DNA from 2 places in the Peribacillus sp. FW305-BF15 genome. Region 1 is predicted to be linked to the other one. Evidence: riboswitches for the same ligand, from Rfam matches in the RefSeq annotation. Region 1 holds a riboswitch; the other holds the start of a gene.
What was found. A riboswitch is a leader RNA that binds a small molecule or an ion and turns the genes downstream of it on or off. The one in region 1 is predicted to bind cobalamin.

Region 1 (8,168 bases):
CCAAGAAGTTTCTTTCGAAATCGAGCAAGGCGCTCGTGGACCACAAGCTGCTAACGTTCAAAAATAATTGAACGCATATAAAAAAAAGACTCCGATTTTGGAGTCTTTTTATTTTTCTTTTTTTTCGGCGATTTCCTTTAATGCTTTGTCCAATTTTTCTTCGATCCGTTTAGTACGATTAAAATGCCCTGACAGGAAAAACACGATGAATATAACGAATGCGACAAGCACTAGCATGAAAAGGATAGGAAGGAACTGGGTTATATTCTCAGTCATTGGATATCATCTCCTTTTTTCTCCATTATACTTCATGCTTACCGTTGCTATGCTTGAGGGTGCCAAGTTTGAAAAAAAACACTGAAAGAGGATATGCGAAAACGCATATCCCCTTTCAGTCAGTTCTGGAATAGCGAAGCGAACTTTTGAAGTCTGTGCAGGTCTGATTCTTGATACATCTGTTCTATCTTCAATGTCACCAATAACTGGCTCTTCGCAAATAACATGTCCCGGAAATGATCGACCGCCCCACAAAAATGATTATAGTTGGTTTCGCCAGTGCCGAAGACTCCCGTTTTCAGGCGAGCAATAGGCAACTGTTCCAGTTCTTTATAAAAGGCAGCTGATTTAGCGGGAAGCTCCCCATTGCCCCATGTATAGGTGCCGACGATCAAGGCATCGTAATCCGGCAATGTACGTAAATCGAATTCATTCATTCGATATAGGAAAGCCTCAGGTAAAAGGGCAGCGAGGGCTTCAGCAAGCGCTTTTGTATTGCCGCCGGCAGAATGATAGACAATGGCGATTTTACAGCTCATCGAACCCATTGCTGGCATTTACTTGACTGTATGTCCTTGACTTCTGTTCGAAGAAATCGGTTTTGGTAAGGCCGATGGATTCATCATCGAACGTTTTGATCCATGGCATCGGGTTCTCGCCATACTCTTTATACAAATTTTCAAGGCCTAGCATACGTAACCGTTTGTTGGCGATATATTCGATGTACTCATTGAATTCTTCCAAATCGAGATCGGCCTTCGTTTGGATATCTTCGAGCATATATTCAGACCATTCCTTTTCGAGTTCGACTGCTTTTTCAATCGTTGTATAGATGAACTTCGTGTTTTCTTCATTATTTAACTCAGGATATTCATACATCAAGATTTGAACGAGCATGCCAATGAAATCGAAATGGACCATTTCATCGCGATGAATATAGGATATCATCGTAGCTGAACCGGTCATTAGATTTTGGCGCCCTAGATTATAATAAAAGGCGAAAGCCAGATAGAAATAAATCCCTTCAAGGTTCGTTGAATGGATCAGTGCCTCGAATAAATGCTGAGGGCTGGGATCGTCCACGAACGTTTGATAAGCATCAACGATCGGTTGGTTACGCTTAATCACTTCAGGATGTTCTTTGATGCGGTCGAAAAGCTGTTTTTGCTTGCCTACCGGAATCAAGGAAGCAAGGATATAGGAATAAGACTCATTATGGATCGATTCCTGCTGGGCCATGTTGGCCAGGATAGCTTTTGCCGCCGGATCTTTGATGTACCGAAGGATCTCTACTAAAGTGGGCGTTTGAAGACTGTCCATTCCAGCAATCATCGTAAGGATATCGAGAAAAGCGTCCTGGATATCTTCATCCAATTCGCCCCACTGCTTTTTATCCTGAATCATGTTCACGCTCGAAGGCTTCCAAAAGTTATTGATGAGCTGTGTATAGGTATCATAGAATTTTTCATACTGTATATCGTTCCAAAGGAGGAAGCCTGAAGCTTCTCCTTTGAAAACACCGGTTGCCTTTGTTGGATGCGTCGGTTCGAGCATCCGAATTTTTTTTATATGATTGGTCATTCGTGAAAACTCCTTTAAGAATAGATTACTGGGTCATGATTGACGTTAACTTGAACAGCTTTCGCAGGCATTGTCATATTCGGAAGACGTCGAACGAACATAATACGTTGATTTCAACCCGCTTTCCCATGCCGTTAAATGGATATCCAAAAGGACCTTCGCTTTGATTGTATTGTGTACATACAGATTAAAGCTGATTGCTTGGTCAATATGGCGTTGGCGGGCTGCATTCTGCCTGATGCTTTCCAGTTGATCCAAATTGAATCGCGTCTTTTTATAATATTCATACGTATTTGGCGTCAAGCCTGGTGCGGTCACCTTGAATTTGAAGTTTTTCTTTTCTTCGTAAAATTCAATTTCATACAAAGGATCGATTCCATCCGTGGAATTACCGATTTTGGCTGTCGATGAATTGGGGGCAATCGCCATTAAATAGCCATTACGGGTTCCGTGCTCCTGCACGTCTGCTTTTAAATCCAGCCATTTTTGATCTGTATAGTCACGCAGTTCGAAATAGTCCCCTGTATGCCAATCAGAACCTTCAAAGTATGGGTAAGATCCTTTTTCCTTGGCCAGTTCGTTGGATGCCTTGATAGTTAAGTAAGCGATCTTTTCGTATAAAGCATCTGCATAGCGAACAGCCTCATCGGATTCCCAATAAATATTCTGTGTGGCAAGTAAATGATGCCATCCAAACGTTCCTAAACCAATTGCCCGGTACCGTTTGTTCGAGATGGATGCTTGTTTGACAGGAAGATTATTCACATCAATGACATTGTCCAGCATACGGATCTGAATGGGAATCAATCTTTCCAGAACATCGCTGCCCACCGCTCGGGGCAAGTTAATGGATGAAAGGTTGCAGACAACGAAATCGCCGCTTTTACGAACCACAACAACGTCTCCATCTTCTGTTTCATATTCATCCGTGATCGTCGAAGGGCTTAGGTTTTGGGCAATCTCCGTGCAAAGGTTAGAACAATAAATCATACCTTTATGTTTATTCGGATTCTTCCGATTCACTTCATCGCGGTAGAACATATACGGTACGCCTTCTTCTAATTGAGAAATCATGATGCTTTTCATGATGTCCATCGCATTGATTTTTTCAAAGCTATAGTTTGGAAGCGTGCCATTTTCTGCGGCCTCGACAGCAAGTGCATAATGATTCCTGAAGCTTCCTTCGCCTTTCTTTTCGTCATAAAGATCTTCAAGTGAAAATCCAAGGGTTTGCTTAACGGTATGCGGATCGAAAAGATACCATTCTTTTCTGTCGCGTACAGCCTCCATGAATAAATCCGGTATGCATACACCTGTAAAAATATCATGTGCTTTTAATCGGTCATCCCCGTTTTGAGTCTTCAAATCGAGGAAGCTCATGATATCTTTATGCCAGGCATCCAAGTAAATCGCGATGGCGCCTTTACGTTGCCCCAATTGATCGACACTTACAGCTGTCTGGTTGAATAGTCGAATCCAGGGCGTTGTGCCGGAACTGTTTCCAGAGAAACCGCGGATATCTGAACCAAGCGAGCGAACCTTACCGACGTAAAGACCAACACCGCCGCCGAATTTAGATACTTTTGCCGCATCGTAGTTTGATAGGTAAATTCCGTCGATGGAATCTTCAATTGCGTCGATAAAGCAGGAGCTTAACTGTCCATGTGTTTTACCTGCATTGGAGAGTGTAGGAGTCGCAACGGTCATATAAAGGTTGGACATGGCCCAGTATGCTTCTTTTATCAGTTGCAGGCGGTGCTCCGTTTTTTCCATTCGCATGATTTCCATCGCGATGATCATGAAACGTTCTTGCGGCAGTTCGAAGACCTTGTCCTTTTTTGGGCGGGCCAGATAACGGTCATTCAATAAGTAGATGCCTATGTAAGAGAATAATTTATCTTTTTCCGGGTCGATCACCGATCCCAATTCCTCAATTTCCGCTTTTGTATATGAAGATAGCAGTTCTGGTTTATAAATGGGATAACGCTGACCTTCCGATAGCTGGGAGAGTTCTGTGATCAGCTCATAGAATGGGCCATAACTCTTGCCTTCATAACCTCGATTGGCTTGTGCATCCCTATACATTGTATTCAACAGTTCTGCTGCAGCAACGAAAGTCCAATCCGGGGCATCGATATCCACGCCTTCAAGAGCGAGCTGAATCAGTTTTTTTGAAGCCTGTTCTTCGGTTGAGTCACTTTTGCGATCAAGCCATTTTGTAAAACGCTTTTTGAACTTTTCCATATCGAGACGGCCTTCGAATTCCTTCGATAACATCTCAAGCTGGATGGATTTCGCTTCTGTGTCATTTTCACTTATGGTAGAGTTATATGTTTGAGTCATTAATAATCCTCCTTGTTAACTTCCGCTAAAATAAAAAAACCGCCCAAAGAATTGAGCGGATCAAACGATAGAATAAAAGAGGCATGAAAAAATAGCCGTTATACTATCGTTTCATCATCTCAATCCCCGAAGAATAAGAAACGTGAAAAATTCAAGGCAGGTCTCCTGACTCATGATCATCCTACTTTGAGTCCTTCCCGTATAGAGATCTATACAGTGGTTTTCTCATTTCGTCACATTTACAGTTGCGGGGACAGTTCCGGGTTTACACCGGATTCCCTTTTCAGCCATCACTGGCACCTTGGATTATAAAAATTCTATATATAGTTATTGGAATTGTTTATGTAATCAATATCTAGTATTTCTGCTTATATTATCGTAAGCCATATACGATGATAATTCAACTAATATATTTGAAAAAAACCAACCCTTATCTATTGACAAAGTGATGGAAGAGGGTGGGGGAATGAAAGATTTTATGGGGGAATGGATAAATCAAGCGCTGATTTTACGGGATTTTGTGTTAAAATAAAGTGTCTAGTAAAGGTGGCTCTCCGTTATTGCACTGAGGGGATTCGCGGAAAAATATTTATGAAAAAGGGGATAAAATCTTGGAAAAAGTATTAGTTTTTGGACATAAAAACCCGGATACAGACACAATCTGTTCAGCAATCGCTTATGCAGATCTTAAAAAACAGCTAGGTATCAACGCTGAACCAGTTCGTCTGGGTGAAGTGAATGGTGAAACTCAATATGCATTGGACCAATTCAAATTCGATGCTCCCCGTCTTGTGGAAAAAGTTGCAGGGGAAGCTGATGGCGTAATCCTGGTCGATCATAACGAACGCCAGCAAAGTGCTGAAGATATTGACCAAGTCCGTGTGTTGGAAGTTATCGACCATCACCGTATCGCTAACTTTGAAACAAGCGATCCATTATATTACCGTGCAGAACCAGTTGGCTGTACGGCAACCATCTTAAATAAAATTTATAAAGAAAACGGCATTGAAGTCCCTAAAGCAATCGCAGGTCTTATGCTGTCTGCCATCATTTCCGATTCTTTATTGTTCAAATCGCCGACTTGCACGGAGCAGGACGTTGCAGCAGCAATGGAACTCGCTGCCATTGCAGGAGTCGACGCTGAAAAATATGGCTTGGAAATGTTGAAAGCGGGAGCTGACTTAAGCGACAAAACGATTGCCCAGCTCATCACTCTTGATGCCAAGGAATTCTCCATGGGAATGGCTAAAGTGGAAATAGCACAGGTCAATGCCGTTGATCCGAACGAAGTCCTTGCTAAGCAAGCAGAATTGGAAGCAGCGATTGAAGCGGTCATCGAAGTGAAGGAATTGGACTTGTTCCTATTCGTCGTAACGGATATCCTGACTAATGATTCCGTTGCCTTGGCCCTTGGTAAAGCGGCATATGCGGTTGAAAAGGCATATGACGTTTCATTAAACAATAACATCGCCGTCTTGGAAGGCGTTGTATCGCGTAAAAAACAAATCGTGCCGGTCTTAACCGACGTATTCAGCAAATAATACAGGAAAAGGGTTGCTCATTAAAAACTTGGGCAGCCTTTTTCTGTACATTCGAAAAAAGACTCAACCATCCCATTAAGGGTGTTTGAGTCTTTTTTCTTAATTTAAAGATTCCTTTTCTTTTTCATAGGCGATGACAATCAATTCTTTATTGGCTTCCTCGCCAAGTTTGCTTTCAAAGCTTTTCAGTTCATTCAATAAATCCGGTGACAGATTTGCTGCCGTATAATCCTGCTCGGGTGTCATGCTTTTCGCTCCTTTCAAAAGGAAATGATTCATGTTATCTATTTTGTCGGTTTGAAAAGTTTCTATTCAGCAGAATTTTACTTCTTTAAGATATTTTACTTTCTGAGGTGGCGAGTTTTTCAAGCAATGTCGAACTTTCTTCATCGAGTCCTTGGACTTGGACAGGTATTCCCAAGAGCTGATATTTAAGAATAACCGTATCGACAGCACCGACTGCTGAAGCATCCCAGATCTTGGAATGGGAGAAGTCAATGACGATTGCATCGGCTTTTTCCTTGAAGTCGAACTTTGAAACAAAGTCTTGGACAGAAGCGAAAAATATTTGTCCGCTGATACGATAAGTGATTTTCTTAGCCTGGATGTCTGCCGATTTCTCTACTGCCACTTTAGAAATTTTAGCCGAGAAGAAAATCATGCTCAAAAGCACTCCGGCAAATACGCCTTTTGATAAGTCATGTGTATAAAGGACAATGAGGACCGTCACGATCATCACGGCTGCATCCGACTTAGGAGCTCTAGTGAGCCTCTTTAGGGAAGACCAGTCAAATGTCCCGATTGAAACCATGATCATGACTGCGACAAGTGCAGCCATCGGTATTTTGATAAGGACATCATTCAATACCACGATTAATACCATAAGGAATGCGCCCGCTACAAATGTCGAGAGCCGGCCCCTTCCACCAGATTTAATGTTGATACCGGATTGGCCGATCATCGCACATCCTGCCATGCCGCCAAAACATCCGGCGATGATATTCGCAATCCCCTGGCCTTTGGCTTCCTTATTCTTATTACTGTCCGTGTCAGTCATCTCATCGACAATTTGAGCCGTCAATAACGATTCAAGCAGTCCAACAAACGCAAGGGCAATGGAATAAGGGAAAATGATCGCCAAAGTTTCGAAGGTCAAAGGGATGTCTGGAAGCATGAACATCGGAAGCGCTTCGGTCAATTGCCCCATATCCCCAACCGTCCGCACCGTAGCCCCCGTGGTAACTGCAACGATCGTCATGAATATGATGGCGACAAGTGGTGAAGGTATGACTTTCGTGATCAGCGGAAAAAGATAAATGATAGCTAATGAAACGGCTGTCATGACATACATGATCCATGTTTCGTCCACGAAATGGGTGAGCTGTGCCGTGAAAATCAAGATGGCTAAAGAATTCACAAAACCAGTCATGACTGGCTTCGGAATGAACTTCATTAATTTCCCGATTTTTAAAACCCCTAGTAAAATTTGCAGCAAACCAGTCAATATGGTTGCAGCAAGTAAATAGTTCAAGCCATGATCTTTAACAAGGTCGACCATGACGAGTGCCATTGCGCCAGTGGCAGCCGATATCATTCCCGGCCTTCCTCCGACAAAGGAGATGACGATGGCAATGCAGAATGAGGCATATAGACCAACCATTGGGTCAACGCCAGCAATGATCGAAAAGGCAATCGCCTCTGGAATCAATGCCAAGGCAACGACAATACCCGAAAGAACATCTCCTCTAACGTTGCCGAACCATTCCTTTTTGTAAGCAGATGTATTCAAAGAAACACTCCTTCTTTTATATATGTGTGTTCATTTCTTTTTTAACGCACTAAATTATAGCATGAGTCCTTTATTCTATCTATATGGATAATATAAACGACAAATCGAGGGCTATTCATTTCTTATCTTACGAAGGAAAATGCTTTAAGAGAGAATAATTGGTATAAAAGGTGATTGAGCTATCATGTGAGGGAAGTCAATTATATCGAGGTAGGCGAATGCATACAGGTAAAGCTTGTAATAAAGTCAGTCGAATGGGATTTCCGTTAATGGCTTGGCCATTTTTGACGTAAGGGGCCCCTATAGGATTTTGTGAAATTCCCGCTAAGGGGGAGTGGAGTAAAACGGTAGAGATCTATTTCATAATTAAAAATCAAAAACATGGATATCCCTTTCCTGCTAGCTTTACGCCACCGATTGGAACCGATTCATGACATTCTACGCTTACTTGATTTATATCTTATCGAGCCCTATAGGGTGACCGTACCTTTACCATTCATATAATGAAAAAAAGATCGTGCTCTAACTGTGTCAATATGTGGGCAGGAAGTAAGAGAGTTTTTTTACCGGAATGATATTTTCCCGTTTTACCATATATGGAAGTGGTGAGGATGAAAAGCCAGCTCTATCAAAGTTTG
Region 2 (8,168 bases), on a different contig from region 1:
AGCCGACCACGGCAATTTTTTCTCCTCGCTCGATGGTCATGGACAACTTCGGAAGCAGTGGGCGGTCATATCCGATTTCCAGATCTTCACCTTCAAAGACATAACGGCTGCTCGCACGTGACTCTTTAAAGTCAAAGGTAGGTTTCATTGCAGTTTCTGGACGATCGATGCGCTCCATTCGATTCAATTGCTTTTGACGGCTCTTTGCCCGGCCGGTCGTTGAATAGCGTGCTTTATTCTTTGCAATGAAATCTTCCTGCTTTTTAATGAATTCGCGCTGTTTTTCATAGGCGTTAATATGTTGGTTTTTATTCAATTCAGCCAGCTCAAGGAATTTTTCATAAGTTGCCGTGTAACGGGTCAATTTAGAAAATTCAAGATGGAAGATGACGTCGACGACGCCGTTCATGAACTCGGTATCATGCGAAATTAATAAGAATGCATTAGGATATTCCTTTAAGTAGCTGCTCAGCCAGCGGATATGCTCCACATCCAAGTAGTTCGTCGGTTCATCTAGGAGCAGTACTTCAGGCTGTTCCAAAAGTAGCTTGGCTAGTAAAACCTTTGTCCGCTGTCCGCCGCTCAGGGCAGAGACATCACGGTCCAAGCCGATTGCATCCAACCCTAAACCGCGTGCCGCTTCTTCAATTTTAATATCCAGATTGTAAAAACCGCCGGCTTCCAGCTTGTCCTGGATTTCACCCATTTGTTCCAAGAGTTCTTCAAGTTCCTCCGGAGTGGCCGTACCCATTTTCTCTGTAACTTCATTCAGTGCTTTTTCCTGCTCGAATAAAGGCAAGTATGCATCCCGTAAGACGTCGCGAATCGATTTACCTTTTGAAAGTATCGTATGTTGATCAAGATAGCCATATTCGACACCAGGTGTCCATTCGACCCGGCCATCATCATGGATGAGTTGCCCTGTAATGATATTCATCATCGTTGATTTCCCGACACCATTTGCCCCGACCAGACCAACATGTTCGCCGGCCATCAGGCGGAATGATACATCCTTGAATAAGGTACGGTCGCCAAAGCTGTGTGCTAATTTATCTATAGAAAGTAAGCTCATTTTATATTGAACCTCCCAATTAATTTGAAAAAATCCCTACGTTTCATCATACTAAAATCTGCACGGGAATGCTATCTAATCTATTAATTTACATATATGTGGGTACGGGGAATCCTTAAAGTGAACCAACCGATTCAATGCCGTGGTGCATTATCGCCCTGTCATAAATTATATGAGATAATAGAGGAACCAGTTTAAAAGCGAAAGGATGTTAATATGAGTAAAACAGTCGTACTGGCCGAGAAACCATCGGTCGGCAGAGATATAGCAAAAGTGTTGAATTGCGGGAAAAAGGGGAATGGCTTTTTTGAAGGCGATCAGTATATCGTCACTTGGGCACTGGGTCATTTGGTTACCCATGCAGATCCGGAATCTTATGATGAAAAATATAAAACGTGGCGCCTTGAGGACCTGCCCATGTTGCCGCCTACTTTGAAATTGGTCGTGATCAAGCAATCAGGCAAACAGTTTCAATCGGTTAAAACACAATTGAATCGCAATGATGTCAAGGATGTCATCATTGCGACGGATGCAGGCCGTGAAGGGGAACTTGTTGCACGCTGGATTCTCGAAAAAGCGAATGTGAAGAAGCCGGTCAAGCGGCTTTGGATTTCCTCTGTAACGGATAAAGCGATAAAAGATGGATTTAAAAATCTGAAAGATGGCAAGGAGTATGAAAACCTATTTGCCTCTGCTGTAGCAAGGGCGGAAGCGGACTGGATCGTTGGGATGAACGCGACGCGTGCCCTAACGACCAAGCATAATGCCCAATTATCCTGCGGGAGGGTCCAAACGCCGACACTTGCGATGATTGCAAAAAAAGAAGAGGAAATAAAACAGTTCCAGCCTAAGAAATATTATGGCGTTTCGGCAAATGCAGAACCCAATTTGCGCCTCGTCTGGCAAGATGCCCAATCAAAAGATATCCGCACTTTTGATAAAAACAAGGCAGAAAAGGTTCTTGCAGCCGTTAAGGGGAAAAGTGCAGAAGTGGTTGAAGTGAACAAGGCACATAAGAAAAGTTTTTCCCCTTCTTTATATGATTTAACAGAACTTCAACGGGACGCCAATAAGAAATTCGGCTATTCGGCGAAGGAGACGTTATCGATCATGCAGCGCTTATATGAAAGCCATAAGGTCTTGACTTATCCAAGGACGGATTCACGCTTTTTATCTACGGATTTGGTTGATACGCTAAAAGAAAGATTACAGGCTGTAAGCATTAAACCATATGCCCAGTATGCATCGAGGATCCTGCGCAGCCCGATTAAAACAAATAAATCGTTCGTGGACGATAGCAAGGTTTCTGATCACCATGCAATCATCCCCACTGAGCAAACGCCGCTGCCGGGAAAACTGAGTGACAAAGAATCGAAAATCTATGATTTGGTCGTTAAAAGGTTCCTTGCTGTATTGATGCCGCCTTTTGAATATGAACAAACGACCATCACCGCAAAAATGGGGCAGGAGATGTTCATGGCAAAAGGGAAGGTCATCCTGAAGTCAGGTTGGAAGGAAGTTTATGATCACCAATTCGATGAGGAAGAAGCTAAAGATGGCCTTGCGGAGCAACTGCTTCCGAACGTTCAAAAAGGTGACAGTTTAACCATTTCGACTGTGAAACAAACAGAGGGTGAAACGAAACCGCCGGAACCATTCAATGAGGGGTCGCTTCTTTCGGCAATGGAGAATCCCGCTCGTTTCATGGCAGGGGAAAGCAAAGAGCTCATCAAGACTCTTGGTGAAACTGGCGGGATTGGAACTGTTGCAACACGTGCGGATGTCATTGAAAAACTGTTCAATAGCTTCCTGATCGAGAAGAGAGGAAAGGGCCTTCATGTCACCTCGAAAGGAAAACAACTTCTTCAATTGGCACCTGAAGACTTGCGTTCTCCAGCTTTGACAGCCCAATGGGAGCAAAAGTTAACTGCGATAGCAAAAGGAAAGCTGCCAAAACAGGCTTTCATCGGCGATATGCGCTCCTACGCCAAAAATATCGTCCATGAAATCAAAAATAGTGACCAAAAATTCAAGCATGATAACGTGTCAGGAACGAAATGTCCTGATTGCGGCAAGCTGATGCTGGAAGTGAATAGTAAAAAGGGAAAAATGCTTGTCTGTCAAGATCGTGATTGCGGCCACAAAAAAAGTGTTTCACGTGTAACAAATGCCAGATGCCCGCAATGTCATAAAAAGATGGAAATGCGCGGTCAAGGAGAAGCACAGACATTCACCTGTAAATGCGGTTTTCACGAAAAACTATCTTCTTACAATAAACGAAGAGGTCAAAATAAAAATCAAAAAGTATCCAAAAATGAAGTATCCAATTATATGAAAAAGCAAAATAAAGAAGAGCCGATCAATACTGCATTGGCAGATGCCTTGGCGAAACTGAAATTCGATAAATAAATGAAAAAGGATGGAGCAATCGCTCCATCCTTTTTCGGTATATTCCTGCTTCGACTAAATTTCATTCAGTACGGTGCCATGTAATTCATATTCAAGTGTTTTGTCAGTGTGTGTGTGTTTATCCGAATCTATTCGTATGAGCGTACTGAATGGCTTCTGATCACCCGGACTGAAAATTGCTTCATCATTCTCTGGATTCCATAGGCTGTAAATACTCATGATCGTATCTTCCTCCTTTGGATGAGAAGACTAGTAATTCCCATGCTTGATTATCTTCCAACTCTTCAATTGACTCTAACGCTGATCACCGGGACTAAACACCGCTGCGTCATTCTCTTTGTTCCATTGGCTTCTGATTGTACTCATCATGCACTATCATCTCCTTTGGTGAGAATGTCTTACAGTATTTGTATACCCGGATGGGACAGGTTAAAACATATATTTTAAAAAAAACATGATTATATCCAGAAATCAGTATTTGTATATATCGACGTCATAAATAAGACTTTTTTTACTTTCAAACAGTTGTATGGTTGTTCGCCAATATTTCCAACCTTTATGCATAGTTTTGCAATCAGATTTTATTTCTATAAGACTTGATGAAATAATTCAGCTTTGGGACCTGCGTTTCCCATCAAAAAATCAACAGAAAAAAAACCTGCTACAACACGGAGAAACCGCATTATAACAGGGCTTATAAACTTTAGCGTCCCAGATAGGAATCGAACCTACGACCTACAGCTTAGGAGGCTGTCGCTCTATCCTGCTGAGCTACTGGGACATATATTAAAGTCGACGACTTATTTATTATATTTCTTATAGGCAAACTTTTCAAGCTAATAGCACATACTTATGAAAAAAAATCCTCATGAATGTTTAGTGTGTCGCTAAGTTTTCGTTTTTCCTCTTTTTTTCATTAAATGGAATACTTTATTGATCAGCGGTTTTCTGGTACTATTATACTATAAAAAATTCAGGAGAATGATAGTGAAAAAATATAGAGTGTTAAGGATGGCGGCATTGCTGGGGGTTTTGATTTTACCTGGATGCTCACAAGGGATTTTAGAGGGGATAGGCACAAAGACGGCTGCACCGATTGCGGAAGATGACATTGAAGTGGCCGAAGCGGCTGAGAATGGGACCGGGCAGGATTCGGAGGGGCAAATCGATACGGGAGGCTGGTTAAAGGCCGAGTCCCCGGTCCAGCTTCCGATATTGATGTATCACAGTATTTCTGAAGGGAATGGCCTTCGGGTTCCAAGGGAGGAATTCCGATCACAGATGGCTTGGCTTCGGGAGAATGGTTACTATACATTATCCCCTGAAGAAGCATTCCTCGTTTTAACCGAGAATCGGATGCCAAGTGAGAAGTGCGTCTGGATTACTTTTGATGATGGCTATACAGATAACTACACGGAGGCCTTCCCGATATTAAAAGAACATGATATGAAAGCAACTGTCTTCATGATCGGGAAGTCCATTGATAAAGGTCATCACCTGACTGAAAATCAAATGTTGGAGATGAGCAGGGATGGGATTTCAATTGAAAGCCATACCATCAGCCATTTGGAGCTGAACCGCATGACGGCAGAGCAGCAAGAAGCGGAAATGGTTCAGTCGAAGGTGCTGTTCGACCATATCCTCGACCAGGACACGACAGTGCTTTCCTATCCGGTTGGTCGGTATAACGAAGAGAGTCTCAGGCTGTCAGAAGAAGCTGGATACAAGATGGCAGTCACTACCGAACCTGGGGGAGCTTCAAGCGACCAAGGGATGCATGCTCTGCATCGAGTTCGGATTTCACCAGGGTTATCGATCAATGGGTTTGCGTCGCTGATTGAAAATGCTTCAAAGCATTGAAGGGTGAAGGGGCATTTCGCACTTGTTCAGAAAAATCATATAATAATCGATTCTTACATGGTGTATAATGAAGGCAGTGAAAATTATATACATATGAACGATTTGGTGTCTTAATGACTTAAAAGGGAAGTTGGTGAAATGCCAACGCGGTCCCGCCACTGTATATGGGAGCTGACGGCTGTGTACCACTGTATGAGATATGGGAAGGTGCCGTTGACGATGACCATGAGCCAGGAGACCTGCCAGAATTCGTACACCTGTAACCTACGCGGATGGGAAGGTGTGTGGCAGACCCTAAGAAAGAGTCCGTATTGATATTGTTGCCATGCAAGCATCTTCCGTTTAACGGGAGATGCTTTTGTTTTGGGGGGTATCTTCCAGTATTGGTTTTCTCTGTTAGGTATGAAGAAATTAAATAAAAAGATTGTGGGGAATGAAAATGAAGAAGATTTTTGGTCTGATACTGTTAATGTTGCTTACTGCAGGCATGATGGTAGGCTGCGGTGGTGCTGCTGATGAAGGAAAAGAAAAAGAGCAAACGAACCATGCTCAACACGAGGCTTTCCCGATTACGATTAAAGATGCAAGTGGGGAAAAAGTTACGATAGAAAAAGAACCGAAGAAAATCGTTTCGTTGATACCAAGTAATACGGAAGTGGTCTTTGCACTTGGTTTGGGTAAAAAGGTCGTTGGTGTTTCCGACAATGATAATTACCCGGAAGAGACGAAAGAAATTGAAAAAGTTGGCGGAATGGAAATGAACACGGAGCTGATTGTCTCCATGAAGCCTGACCTTGTTCTTGCGCATGCATCAAGTGCCCATAATTCAAATGAGGGTTTACAGCAGCTTAAGGATGCTGGAATAGATGTGCTCGTAGTCAATGATGCACAAAGCTTTGACCAAGTCTATGAATCTATTGAAATGATTGGAAAGGCAACGGGAGAACATGATAAGGCAAACGAAATCGTTGCGGATATGAAAACGAAGCTCAAGGATATCCAGGAAAAAGCCAAATCCGTAAAGAAAGAGGATAGGAAGACCGTTTTAGTGGAAGTTTCGCCTTCACCGGAAATATACACACCTGGAAAAAATACTTTCATGAATGAGATGCTTCAGATTATTTCAGCGGATAATGCGGCTGCTGAATTGGACGGTTGGGCAAAAATTGATGAAGAGTCGATGATTGCTGCAAATCCTGATGTCATCATTACAACGTATGGTTATTATACGAAAGATGCAGTAAGTGGAGTGAAGGCCCGAAAAGGATGGCAAGACGTAAATGCTGTTAAGAATGGCCAAGTCTTTGATGTCCATTCTGACTTGGTGACCCGTTCCGGTCCACGCTTAATAGAAGGAGTAGAGGAACTTGCCAAAGCAGTCTATCCGAACCAGTTTGACAACTAAATGGGCGTTTGCCTATTTGATTGCGTTGTTGATTTTGTTATTCGCAATGACGATAGGCATTTCCTTTGGTTCGGTGCCAGTTCCGATTCCCGTACTTATACAAATAATCGGCAAGGAGATTTTCCACTTGCCGATTTCTGCCGATCCGGATGTGATGCTTACGAATATCGTGATGAACATCCGCTTGCCGCGGGTGCTGCTCGCTGGTTTGGTTGGGGCATCACTTGCGATCGCGGGTGCGGCTTTTCAAGGACTGCTCCGGAACCCGCTCGCTGATCCTTACACATTAGGTATTTCATCAGGAGCATCGGTCGGCGCCGTATTGACGATATTTTTGAATATATCACTGCCATTCATCGGTTTATATACTCTTCCGGCATTGAGCATCTTATGTTCAGTGCTCACGATGCTCTGCGTACTGACTTTTGCAAAAAAAATGGACCGGTCGATGAAAGTAGAAACGATCATCTTAACGGGAATCATTTTCAGCTCGTTTTTAAGTGCCTTCATTTCATTGATGATTGCGCTGACGGGTGATGAATTAAGACAAATCATCGGCTGGCTGATGGGAAGCGTCTCAATGCGCGGCTGGAATTATATCGTAATCATTTTGCCGTTTTTTATCATTGGCTCGTTGACCTTAATCATGAATACAAAAGAATTGAATGCGATGACTTTCGGGGAAGACCGGGCAAAACACTTAGGTGTGAACGTCAAGCGGCGGAAAATGTGGATCTTGATAGCCGGTTCGACATTGACAGGGGCAGCCGTTGCCGTTTCAGGGGCGATTGGTTTTGTAGGATTGGTCATTCCTCATTTTGTCCGAAAGCTTTGGGGACCTGACCATAAACATTTGCTTCCGTTGTCATTGTTGATAGGAGGCGGATTCTTGATATTGGCCGATTTTGTAGCACGAACGATCATTGCCCCATCGGAACTGCCGATCGGGGTGATCACCTCACTTATCGGGGCACCTGCATTTGCGCTGATTTTATTAAAGAGACGGAGAGAAGGGTAAAAACGGATGCTTGAAGTAAAAGGGTTAACAGGTGGATATCACAACAAAGCTGTTTTGGACTCTGTCTCTTTTGATGTACATAAAGGGGAATTATTCGGGATTCTTGGTCCTAATGGCAGCGGGAAAACGACGCTTTTAAGTATGCTTAGCGGGGTGCTCGATTATAAAGGCGGAAGCGTACGGATAAGCGGCAGGGATTTGAAGGATTATTCGTCAAAACAACTTGCACAGGTCATTGCCGTGCTCCCTCAACATTCCTCATTAGCTTTCTCCTATACAGTAAAAGAGACGGTCTCGCTTGGGCGATATGCCCATCAATCAGGTTGGTTCCATAGTTGGTCCGCAGAAGATGAATCGATTGTCCAGCGGGTGATGGAACAAACGGGAGTAGCTGATTTTCAGGA

Region 2: linked by a shared signal. The riboswitch ahead of AC3WLU_RS04365 (ABC transporter substrate-binding protein) and the one ahead of AC3WLU_RS08260 (ribonucleoside-diphosphate reductase subunit alpha) in region 1 are both predicted to bind cobalamin.

Annotation. Positions count from the first base shown of each region.
Region 1 is NZ_JBYSYV010000006.1:148,713-156,880, forward strand. It holds gene AC3WLU_RS08240 (cold-shock protein) at 1-67, shown strand, start outside; gene AC3WLU_RS08245 (hypothetical protein) at 109-276, opposite strand; gene AC3WLU_RS08250 (flavodoxin domain-containing protein) at 396-815, opposite strand; gene AC3WLU_RS08255 (ribonucleotide-diphosphate reductase subunit beta) at 805-1,857, opposite strand; gene AC3WLU_RS08260 (ribonucleoside-diphosphate reductase subunit alpha) at 1,903-4,200, opposite strand; cobalamin riboswitch at 4,339-4,519, opposite strand; gene AC3WLU_RS08265 (manganese-dependent inorganic pyrophosphatase) at 4,812-5,741, shown strand; gene AC3WLU_RS08270 (hypothetical protein) at 5,841-5,987, opposite strand; gene AC3WLU_RS08275 (SulP family inorganic anion transporter) at 6,073-7,530, opposite strand.
Region 2 is NZ_JBYSYV010000003.1:209,954-218,121, reverse strand. It holds gene AC3WLU_RS04390 (ABC-F family ATP-binding cassette domain-containing protein) at 1-1,072, opposite strand, end outside; gene AC3WLU_RS04385 (DNA topoisomerase III) at 1,289-3,481, shown strand; gene AC3WLU_RS04380 (hypothetical protein) at 3,536-3,700, opposite strand; tRNA gene AC3WLU_RS04375 (tRNA-Arg) at 4,189-4,262, opposite strand; gene AC3WLU_RS04370 (polysaccharide deacetylase family protein) at 4,493-5,341, shown strand; cobalamin riboswitch at 5,428-5,602, shown strand; gene AC3WLU_RS04365 (ABC transporter substrate-binding protein) at 5,781-6,746, shown strand; gene AC3WLU_RS04360 (FecCD family ABC transporter permease) at 6,709-7,764, shown strand; partial or broken gene AC3WLU_RS04355 (heme ABC transporter ATP-binding protein) at 7,771-8,168, shown strand, end outside.